Regions from separate parts of the Kroppenstedtia sanguinis genome, predicted to be linked through region 2. Evidence: a T-box and tRNA genes for the amino acid it is inferred to sense, from the RefSeq annotation. Region 2 holds a T-box; the other holds one or more tRNA genes.
What was found. A T-box is a leader RNA that pairs with one kind of tRNA and senses whether it is charged. The one in region 2 lies ahead of metG (methionine--tRNA ligase), so its partner is inferred to be a tRNA-Met.
Positions count from the first base shown of each region.

Region 1: it encodes a tRNA-Met, which carries the amino acid that the T-box ahead of metG (methionine--tRNA ligase) is inferred to sense. The anticodon was not compared.

Region 1 covers NZ_JBNPXF010000005.1:50,904-55,909, forward strand. Annotated here, with positions in the region: gene JOD24_RS04455 (DUF948 domain-containing protein) at 1-135, shown strand, start outside; gene JOD24_RS04460 (hypothetical protein) at 416-772, opposite strand; gene JOD24_RS04465 (PHP domain-containing protein) at 958-1,797, shown strand; gene JOD24_RS04470 (GNAT family N-acetyltransferase) at 1,810-2,247, opposite strand; gene JOD24_RS04475 (YjcG family protein) at 2,274-2,783, opposite strand; gene JOD24_RS04480 (phosphatidylglycerophosphatase A family protein) at 2,976-3,524, shown strand; gene JOD24_RS04485 (hypothetical protein) at 3,817-3,993, shown strand; tRNA gene JOD24_RS04490 (tRNA-Met) at 4,054-4,129, shown strand; tRNA gene JOD24_RS04495 (tRNA-Asp) at 4,134-4,210, shown strand; tRNA gene JOD24_RS04500 (tRNA-Ile) at 4,225-4,300, shown strand; tRNA gene JOD24_RS04505 (tRNA-Val) at 4,317-4,391, shown strand; partial or broken gene JOD24_RS04510 (Arm DNA-binding domain-containing protein) at 4,515-4,715, opposite strand.
Region 2 covers NZ_JBNPXF010000015.1:11,287-16,292, forward strand. Annotated here, with positions in the region: gene JOD24_RS10140 (ATP-binding protein) at 1-924, shown strand, start outside; T-box leader at 1,001-1,248, shown strand; gene metG (methionine--tRNA ligase) at 1,505-3,487, shown strand; gene lepB (signal peptidase I) at 3,835-4,386, shown strand; gene JOD24_RS10155 (TatD family hydrolase) at 4,961-5,006, shown strand, end outside.

The sequences.
Region 1 (5,006 bases), on a different contig from region 2:
GAGCGAAAACTTCGGGAAACGATGAACGAGGTGGCGTCTGAATTGGGTGTTTCCACAGACGAAACTAAACAGTCATCGCAAAATGCTAATGAACTGGGTGAACAAGTTAAGAAAGAATTGAAAAAACGCACCTGAAACGACTGTTGAGTGTGGCGGGCACCCTGTGGGTGTCCGCACCTTTTTCTAAGGCGTGTGCAGTCTTTTTGTTTCATGTAAAGAAAAAAAGAGGCCTGTGTGGCTGACAACGCAAGAGTGTTGCGTCAGACCCACAGGACACAAGTCGAGCCGATCTCCCCCGGAATGTAAAACTCAACCCCGGCCGGCCGCGTCTAAGAGATGGAATCACAACGATATAGGTTTTTTTGGAATGAGATCGGTGACGGTCACACAGGCGTGGCTCCCAGTAAGAGGTGGATCAGACCTCCTTCCCGGGATCGCTGGAATTGAGATAAGAGAAAACTTCCGCTAGTTGATGGTCTGCTGCTTTCACCACATGGTCTGGGATAGGAGAATGGCCTGATTTTACCGAGGGATACCCTCTACATCGATCAATGACAGGCTTCCCTAGGCGAAGTCGAGAAATATCTGGATCTGGAGAAGGATAGGTGGGAATCCGGAGGCGAAATTTCTGTCCGGAAAGTGGATCGCGAAGGTGAAGATCATAGACAGGGGGTTGTCCGCTACGCCGGACAAATCCCCCGGAGCGCAGCGTGCGATCAATTTGATCGCGAGTGTACACCAATCCCATGATTCGTTTCATCCTTTGGCCCAAAGTGAAACCTCCTCACAAGATGGTTTGCGTTCCTATCCTTCATTGCGCAAGCAAAGGGTGTTTCTGAAAAAGGGATACTTCCATGTTATGAACGAAGGGTGGCACGGTATGAATCATTCCGGGTTTTCCTCGCTTTTCTGGAGAGTGTGGTATGCTTTGAAAGGAAGGGAAAGGAGTGGAGCCCATTGAGTCGTTTGGATCTGCATGTACATACCACAGCATCCGATGGAATGTTTTCACCGGTTGAAGTGGTCAAAAGGGCGAAAGCGAAGGGACTCCTGGGAATTGCCATCACAGATCATGATACGGTGGCCGGTGTCGAAGAAGCCCGACAGTGCGGGGAAGAATCGGGGCTGGTTGTAATTCCGGGAGTCGAGATCAGTACGGTCGCCAACGGACAGGATATCCATGTACTCGGATATTTTGTGGATCTTACTGATGAATCGTTTCAGGAGAGGCTACAGGAACAACGGGAAGCGAGGAAAAGACGGAACCACCAGCTTCTGGACAGACTGACGAACCTGGGAATCCAAATTACCATGGAGGAAGTGGAGGCCCGAAAACCGGACAAAGTAAATATCGGTCGCCCGCATATTGCGGAAGTGCTGGTGGAAAAAGGCGTTGTTCAGAACATGAATGAAGCTTTTGCAAAGTATCTGGGCAAAGACGGGGCGGCATATGTCACCACCCCTCGGATCTCTCCGGAGGAAGCGCTAATCTTAATCCGCCAGGCCGGTGGAGTCCCTGTTTTGGCCCATCCTGGCTTATACGACGATGATGAATTAGTGTGGAAACTCGCCCAAAATGATCTCGCAGGGATCGAAGTGAACCATCCAGACCATGATGAGAAGATGAGAATCAGGTATAGGGAAATGGTCCGTCAGTGTGGGCTCTTGGCGACTGCCGGGTCGGATTTTCACGGGGAACGCCAGGGTTCCATGTATCATGCTGACTTGGGAACCTGCACCACCGATCGGGAAACGGTCAATGCTTTGGAAAAGGCCGCCAGGTCCGCAAGAACATAAGGGAAGCCGATCCTAGGAAAGGATCGGCTTCTCCATTTTTCGATGTTGAATCCCCGCATCCATAAAGGGTTCCCCCGTCACTTGGTAGCCCAATTTACAGTAAAAAGGAAGAGCTTGGATTTGGGCGTGAAGCTGGATCAGGGTCACCCCGTGATTGGCGGCGAATTCCTCTATGGCTTGCATCAGAGCACGACCCATTCCGGTCTTTCGCTGCGAGGGCAGAACCGCCACCCGCTCCACCTTTCCGATGCTATCGGCAAGAAAGCGCAAGCGAGCGGCACCTGCAGGTTTTCCGGCAGATCGAGCCAGAAAATGAGTCGCTGTCTCCTCCCAATCGTCAATTTCCAAGGAAAGGGGGACCTTTTGTTCTTCCACAAACACTTGGAATCGAATGGACATGACTTGGTCCAGTTCGTTTTGGTTTGTAACCGTTTTAATTTCGAAGCTCATGAAAAACCTCCGGATAACTGTTCGGATTATCCTTGGAGCAGGAAAGATTGATAGAGCGTCCAGGAGCCGTTTTCCAGCTGATACATTAAGTGAAAACGATCGATCCAGCTGTTCATGTCCACAGATAACATCCGCAGGCTACCATAAACATCCAGTAGTTCGTCTTGGGGAAGTTTCTGACCGATGGTGATGTGAGGGATGAATTTATATCCGCTTTCGTGATGAAGTTGGCCGCGATTGATTTTTTCATGAAGGCGGTTGATTTCATCCGCATTTTCCACAGCCATGTACACGACGTTGTTCGTGGGGTGGAAACTGCCGATTTTATGAAAATGAATATTGAAGGGGGCTGTCTCCTGTGCTACTTGCTCTAGGTGCTCCACGGCTTGGGGGAGCATCTTTTCATCCAAATGAAAGGATTCCTTAAGGGTGATATGGGGCGGTATCAATGTGTAGTTGGGGTCGTACCGTTTACGGTAGGAGTTTGCGAAGTCCTGTATCACTTTTCCCGGAAAAGTGGCGATCCCGAATTTCATCGCATTACCTCCTTTGTTGGGAATAAGAGTAGTCGGAACCGATTCGCCAAGTGCAATCCTTGGGCAGTGGAAAGGGTTACCTTTCATTATACCCTCTAGTGAACAACCGATAAAGTCAAAAGATAAGAACCTGCAAGAAGAATTGTGATAAGATGGAAAGGTGGCTTTTACGTGGAAGAGGAGGAACCGATGATGAATAGGCGTGTTCACAGTAAAGTGGTGAAGGATTCTGCACTGGAACGCTTGCAGGACCGTGGGGTCACCTTGGAAGGGATCGCCGAGATTGTTTATCAAATGCAATCCCCCTATTCCGATCACCTCACCATGGACAGCTGTGTGGAAAGTGTAACTGCTGTTTTGGATAAACGGGAGATTCAGCATGCCATTTTGGTCGGAGTGGAGCTGGATCAGTTAGCAGAGAAAAATCAGTTGTCCGAACCCCTCCTGTCCATCGTGAGAGAGGATGAAGGATTGTTCGGCTGTGACGAGACACTGGCTCTTGGATCGGTGTTTGGATACGGGAGCATTGCTGTCACCACTTTTGGGTATTTGGATAAACACAAAATCGGGGTTATAAAAAACTTGGATACTCAAAACGACGGTCTCGTTCATACCTTTTTGGATGATCTGGTAGCGAGCATCGCTGCATCGGCTTCCAGTCGTCTAGCTCACCGGATCCGGGATGAAGAGGAGGCGGCAGAAGCCGGAGAAGCCGATGTACCCAATCAACATGCTGGCTGAGATAACTTTCTTCTGTGTCTGAATTCGGGAGGGGATGGTTTTTGGACAAAAAAAAGGGGCTGTGGGAACAGCCCCCATTCAGAGGAGGGAACATCTGTCCAAAGCAGGTCAGATGGTTGAACTGACAATCCAATGGGATTGTCAATTTATTTTATGACCGGAAGGAACCGAAGGAATCGGCTGGTAGCAAAAATGTACGATTGCCCTCCAAGCATGAATCCCTCGGTTTTCAGACAAACTATCCCCTGATGCAATTTCCCATGCGGAGACTGAAATAAGGGGGATTGACCACATGACATGCTGGATTTATTGGGCCAAATTGTATGAAACACGCTTTCAGGCCCGTTGTCTGGCTACACGGATGCAGGAAGACTGGTGGATCTATGGATATGACAGTCCAGCTGAAGTGGAAGTCTTTCAATCTAAGAAGGGGCGTTATGGAGTTCGATACATTTGGAGACGTTCCTGAAAAAACTTTGGATAACCCCTTGCCATGACTTCTATAATGTAGTATAGTATTATTTGTCGCCGCGGGGTGGAGCAGTCGGTAGCTCGTCGGGCTCATAACCCGAAGGTCGCAGGTTCAAGTCCTGCCCCCGCAACCATTATGGAGCTGTGGTGAAGTTGGAGTTCACGCCGGCCTGTCACGCCGGAGGTCGCGGGTTCGAGTCCCGTCAGCTCCGCCATCTTATTTTTTTTAGGGCCTATAGCTCAGCTGGTAGAGCAGTCGGCTCATAACCGATCGGTCACAGGTTCGAGTCCTGTTGGGCCCACCAGAGCCATGACTTCTTCGGGCAGTTAGCTCAGGGGGAGAGCGCTACCTTGACACGGTAGAGGTCACTGGTTCGATCCCAGTACTGCCCACCACTGAAACCCTTGAATTCTCAAGGGTTTTTATTTTTTTGTCTTTGTGGGCGTTGACCACAAAAAACTCTTTTGTCAGCTGACTTAAATTGATGTGCTTATCGATCACAATCTGATGGGTATCCAGGTATCCCTCATGGTTTGTTTTGCGGAGGAGTTGATCCATTTCTGGAGGTATTCACCCAGTGTGGATTTGCTAGGTACCACATACTCACCTTTGTTCAGCTCGATCAACTCCGTACAGGCTTCCTCGGCTGCCTTTTTGGTCTTAAATCCTCCCTTTGTCTTTTGCTTCCGCTTCCCCTGGGCATCCTTTCCGATATCCAGTGTAAAGGACCACGTCTTCCTTTGAGTAACCTTTCATTGTACCTCCCCGACTTTCCGTTTCAATTTCCTGACTTCATCGATCAGGGGGTGAATATTTCCTCAGATTTCCGCCACATCTTCCTTTGCGGCCATTTCCTTTCAGATGGAGTGAGCCTCTTCTCGTACAGCCTTTATTTCTGCGCCATGTTCGTCCAATCGCCTCAGAATTGCCTGCAGTAGGCCTTTGATTTCCTCGCTCATTCGGGTTCCTCCTTCTCAATTATCGCTTGTACTAGTCCATTGATTCCTTCC
Region 2 (5,006 bases):
CTTCGGGAGGAGGATTTAACCCCGACAGATGTAGAGCGAACCAAAGACCTCCTCGACTTGCATCAACAGTATGGAAGCCTCCCTCTGGCCTCCCTGAAGGGGGTTCAGTGGCGTCTTAACCGTTTGGAGAAGGCGGGTCTGTTTCAGAAGGATATTCATCCCATCGAGGAAGGGCTGGAGCAGGGACGACTGGTTGTCGTCCAAGGAGATTCCTGGATATTGCAAGTGTTCTCCACCTATGTGATCGGATCTCTCTATCGGAAGCGGAGGGAGTACAAAGATGCCCGGATGAATGGAGAGGAGGGAACCTTTTTCCCGCCTTTTGTTATTGTGACCGACGAAGCTCACAATTTTGCCCCCAAAGGGGTGGATTCTCCTCCCAAAGCGGTTTTGAAAGAGATTGCACAGGAAGGGCGGAAATACGGTGCATTTCTGATCTTGGCCACACAGCGGCCCACCCTCTTGGATGAAACGATCACTGCCCAGCTCAACACCAAGTTTGTCTTTCGTACTGTCAGAGGAACGGATATCGCCACCTTGCGAGAAGAGACAGATCTGACTGCTGAGGAGGGAAAACGTCTCCCTTATTTGCGGTCCGGGGATGCGTTCATCTCTTCCGCTGTTTTTGGCCGGACGGTCTTTGTCCGAATTCGGGCGGCTTATACCCGCAGTCCTCATGTGACCAATCCCTTTGACGAATTAAAACAGGTCCATGCAGAGCGGGAAGAGCGCATTCTCGATACGATTGAGGATCGCTTGCCCTTCTTCGACACCGATTTGGTGGAGACGGTGGGGCTGATCAACCGGGAGTGCGGTCTCGATTGGGGTGTGAATCGATTGAAGCAAGAACTGAACGATTTGGTGGAAGCCGGCCGGATTCGGAAGCGGGAGTCCCCTTTGGCCACTTGTTATGACAGAATCTGAAGTGAGGGTGGAGGCTTTGGATTTCTATTGATCAAATGTCCCCGATTTGTCTATAATGGATATTAAATCTGAATTCAAACATTCGCAGACGGGGAAGAGTAACCCGTAAGCACTCATGACAGAGAGCCGGGACAGGTGAAAGCCGGTATGGGAGCGAAGGGTGAAGATGGCCCCTGAGAACTTGTCCCCAAGCCTCAACCGGGTGTGTAAGGACGAGTGTATCCGGCATTAACGGACCAGTGTGATCACTGATGGAGGGCGCCTGCCGCGAGGGGGTGCCAAATGTTGGGTGGTAACGCGTGAGGAAAACCTCTCGCCCCATAACGGGTGGAGGTTTTTTAATTTGTATCAGGGCTGTTGATTAACCATCAAGTGGATGATGGGAACGAAACGACCCTTTCGCTCTTCCCCTTGCCCCATCCCAAAATATTGTTTGAGGGGACGGGGAGGGTGAGACGGCTACGATCTCTTGCCAAGAGCGCAAAGGCTCTTCACCGTCCCACCATCCCGGCCTGATTTCCTGCCTAAAATGTGGCTAATCAACACGCCTCAATTTGTATATCAAGGGAGTGATTCTTCAATGAGCCAGCCTTCTTTTTACATTACGACCCCGATTTATTACCCCAATGACAAATTGCACATCGGACATGCCTATACGACGGTGGCGGGGGATGCTATGGCCCGTTACAAAAGGTTGAGAGGCTATGATGTCCTCTATCTGACCGGAACGGATGAGCACGGCCAGAAAATTGAGCGTCGGGCGAAGGAGCAGGGGATGGACCCTCAGGAATTTGTAGATGGAATCGTCCAGGACATCCGCAAATTGTGGGATGCCTTGGAGATCTCCTACGACGATTTTATCCGGACGACTCAGGATCGGCATAAAAAAGTGGCTCAACAGCTGTTTCAGCGCCTATTGGATCAGGGGGATATCTATTTGGATGAGTACGAGGGTTGGTACTGCACCCCCTGTGAATCCTTCTGGACGGAGCGTCAGCTGGTGGACGGAAAATGCCCCGATTGTCATCGTCCCGTAGAAAAGGTTCGGGAGCAATCCTACTTTTTCCGATTGGGCAAATATGCGGATCGCCTTCTCCAGTATTACGAGGAGAATCCGGAATTTATCCAGCCGGAATCCCGGAAAAACGAGATGATCCAAAACTTCATCAAACCTGGGCTTGAAGATCTGGCTGTTTCCCGAACGACCTTTGATTGGGGGATTCCGGTGCCGGGCCATCCCGAACATGTGATGTATGTTTGGATCGATGCTCTGACCAATTACATCTCGGCTCTGGGTTACGGAACGGAGGAGGATTCCAAATACCAAACCTATTGGCCTGCCGATGTCCACTTGGTGGGCAAAGATATTATCCGCTTCCATACGGTGATCTGGCCCATTCTACTAATGGCTCTGGATCTGCCGCTTCCCAAAAAAGTGTTCGGACATGGATTCTTCCAGATGAAGGACGGAAAAATGTCCAAATCCAAGGGAAATGTGGTGGACCCGCTTCCCCTCATCGACCGCTATGGGCTGGATGTATTGCGTTATTATCTGCTGCGAGAGGTTCCCTTCGGTTCTGATGGCGTCTTTACACCGGAAGGCTTTATCGAACGGGTCAACGCCGATCTGGCCAATGATCTGGGAAATCTGTTGCACCGCACCCTCACGATGGTGCAAAAGTACTCTGATGGAGTGGTGCCTTCGCGCCAGGCAGAGTCGACCCAGGAGGATAAAAAACTGGAACAATTGGCCCAAACAACGGTGCAGAAGGTGGAAGCAGCCATGGAAAAACTGCAGTTCTCCGTGGCGATGATGGCGATCTGGGAACTGGTTCATGGAATCAACCGTTACCTGGAGGAGACCATGCCTTGGGAATTGGCTAAGGATCCTGCCAATCAACCCCGGTTGGAATCGGTTCTGTATCATGGGGTGGAGGGCTTGCGCATGGCAAGTATTCTCATCCAACCTTTTCTGGTGCAGACACCGGCCCGGATGTGGGAGCAACTGGGGATCTCTGCCGGTGAGTTTACTTCCTGGGACAGCCTGTACCGCTTCGGATCCTTCCCAGCCGGTACCCACATCAATAAACAGAAACCTCTCTTTCCTCGACTCGATGTGGAAGAAGAGGCCAAGGAGATTGTGCGGATGATGGGGGGAGTCCCTGTAAATACTGTTAACGATGGAAATGAAGAACCTCCCGCTCAGAAAAGGAAAGAAAGGAAACAAGCCGAGGAGTCGTCTGTGATTTCCATTGAGGATTTCAATCAAGTCGACCTCCGGGTGGCGCAAGTCCGGAGTGCGGAGAAGATCCAGGGTGCCGATCGACTTTTAAAACTGCAATTGGATCTCGGTACCGAAACCCGTCAAGTGGTGGCTGGAGTGGCCCAGCACTATGAACCGCAAGAACTGGAAGGGAAGAAGGTAATCATCGTTGCCAACCTGAAGCCAGTCAAGCTTCGGGGAGAGCTCTCTCAAGGCATGGTGCTAGCCGCCAAGGAGGGGGATCATCTCGTATTGTCCACGGTATCCGGTGACATTCCCAATGGGACCCGGGTGAAATGATGTACCACCCCGCCGAGCTTCCGGCGGGGATCTTTTTCTTCTTAATGGGGATTCTGTGACACAAATTTCCGAGAGCTGGGAGATGTCGGCAGGTACTGGATTGCCGGGAGTCGAAGAAAAGAGAGATCAGGCGTGTTGACTATCCATATTTTGGGTGAAAAATAAGGTTGGGGTGGTGGGACGGTGAAGAGCCTTTGCGCTCTTGGCAAGAGATCGGAGCCGTCCCACCACCCTCGTCCCCTCAAGCATTTACGATGGGGGTAAGGGGAGGAGCGAAAGGGTCGTCGCTTTATGGTTAATCAACAGCCCTGAAGAGAGATCTATAAGAGAGTTTGGAGGGGGTCGGGTTGGGAAAGAAAGCGAGAAAAGCGGTCAATGAATGGTTGACTGCGATCTTGGTAGCAGCGATCTTGATGCTCGTGGTCCGGGTGTTCCTGTTTGCCCCTTATGAGGTACATGGGGAATCGATGTATCCTACCTTCAAAGGGGAAGAACTGTTAATCGTCAATATGTGGATTTATCACGTGTCCGAACCGGAATATGGAGATATTGTGGTTTTTCACACCGATGAGAATCGGGATTTTATCAAACGGGTCGTCGGAAAACCGGGGGATCGCATCACCTTGGAAGGGGGGCGGGTGATTCGAAACGGCAAACCCCTGACAGAACCATATATTCCCAAGGACTCCTTTGCAGGTCCGCAAGTCAAGAGTCGGATGCCGGAGACGGTCGTTCCAAAGGGGCATCTGTTCGTTCTGGGGGATAATCGGCCTAACAGCCGGGACAGCCGAGACCTTGGGGCGATCAAAGTCTCGGAAGTGGTGGGGCGAGCGGATATAAAAGTGAAGCCTTTGAATGATTTCAAGCTCCTATTCGCTGATCCACAAAACAGCTTGTGATAAAGTGGTTATAGGGAGAGTTGTCGATAAACCAGAAAATGGGTGGTGGAAGGGAGTCGTGTGCTGCCCAAACGATCCCTGGAATAGAGGTAGCGCCCAGGCACTACAATCCAAAGGAGCTGAAGCTCTAGATTAAGGAAGCACCTAGGCACTACAATCCAAAGGAGCTGAAGCTCTAGATTAAGGAAGCACCTAGGCACTACAATCCAAAGGAGCTGAAGCCCTGGAATAAAGGTAGCCATCCGACCCGGCGGAGAGTCTTACAAGAGGGTGCCTGAAGTGTTGTGAAAAAACCCTTGACAGGGAGGGTGGGGTTTCACATGGAGGGATTTTGGATCATCAGAAATTTGATGCCGGAATGTGAAACCTCATCCCGAAAACGCGGGTACCACAACGTTTCTAGGGACAACATTCATTTTGTGTTGCTTCCCTCCTGCCCGCCAATGGTCCGAATTGGAGCGGCATGTCTTCACTTCCTTGTAGGAGGGCACAATCTCCCCACCCTAAAATAGGGCTAATCAACAGGCCTGACCATATACAACGATTTCCGTACAAAAGAGACAGGAGGGAGACCGTGCTTTTTGACAGTCATACCCACTTGAATGATGAACAATTTAACT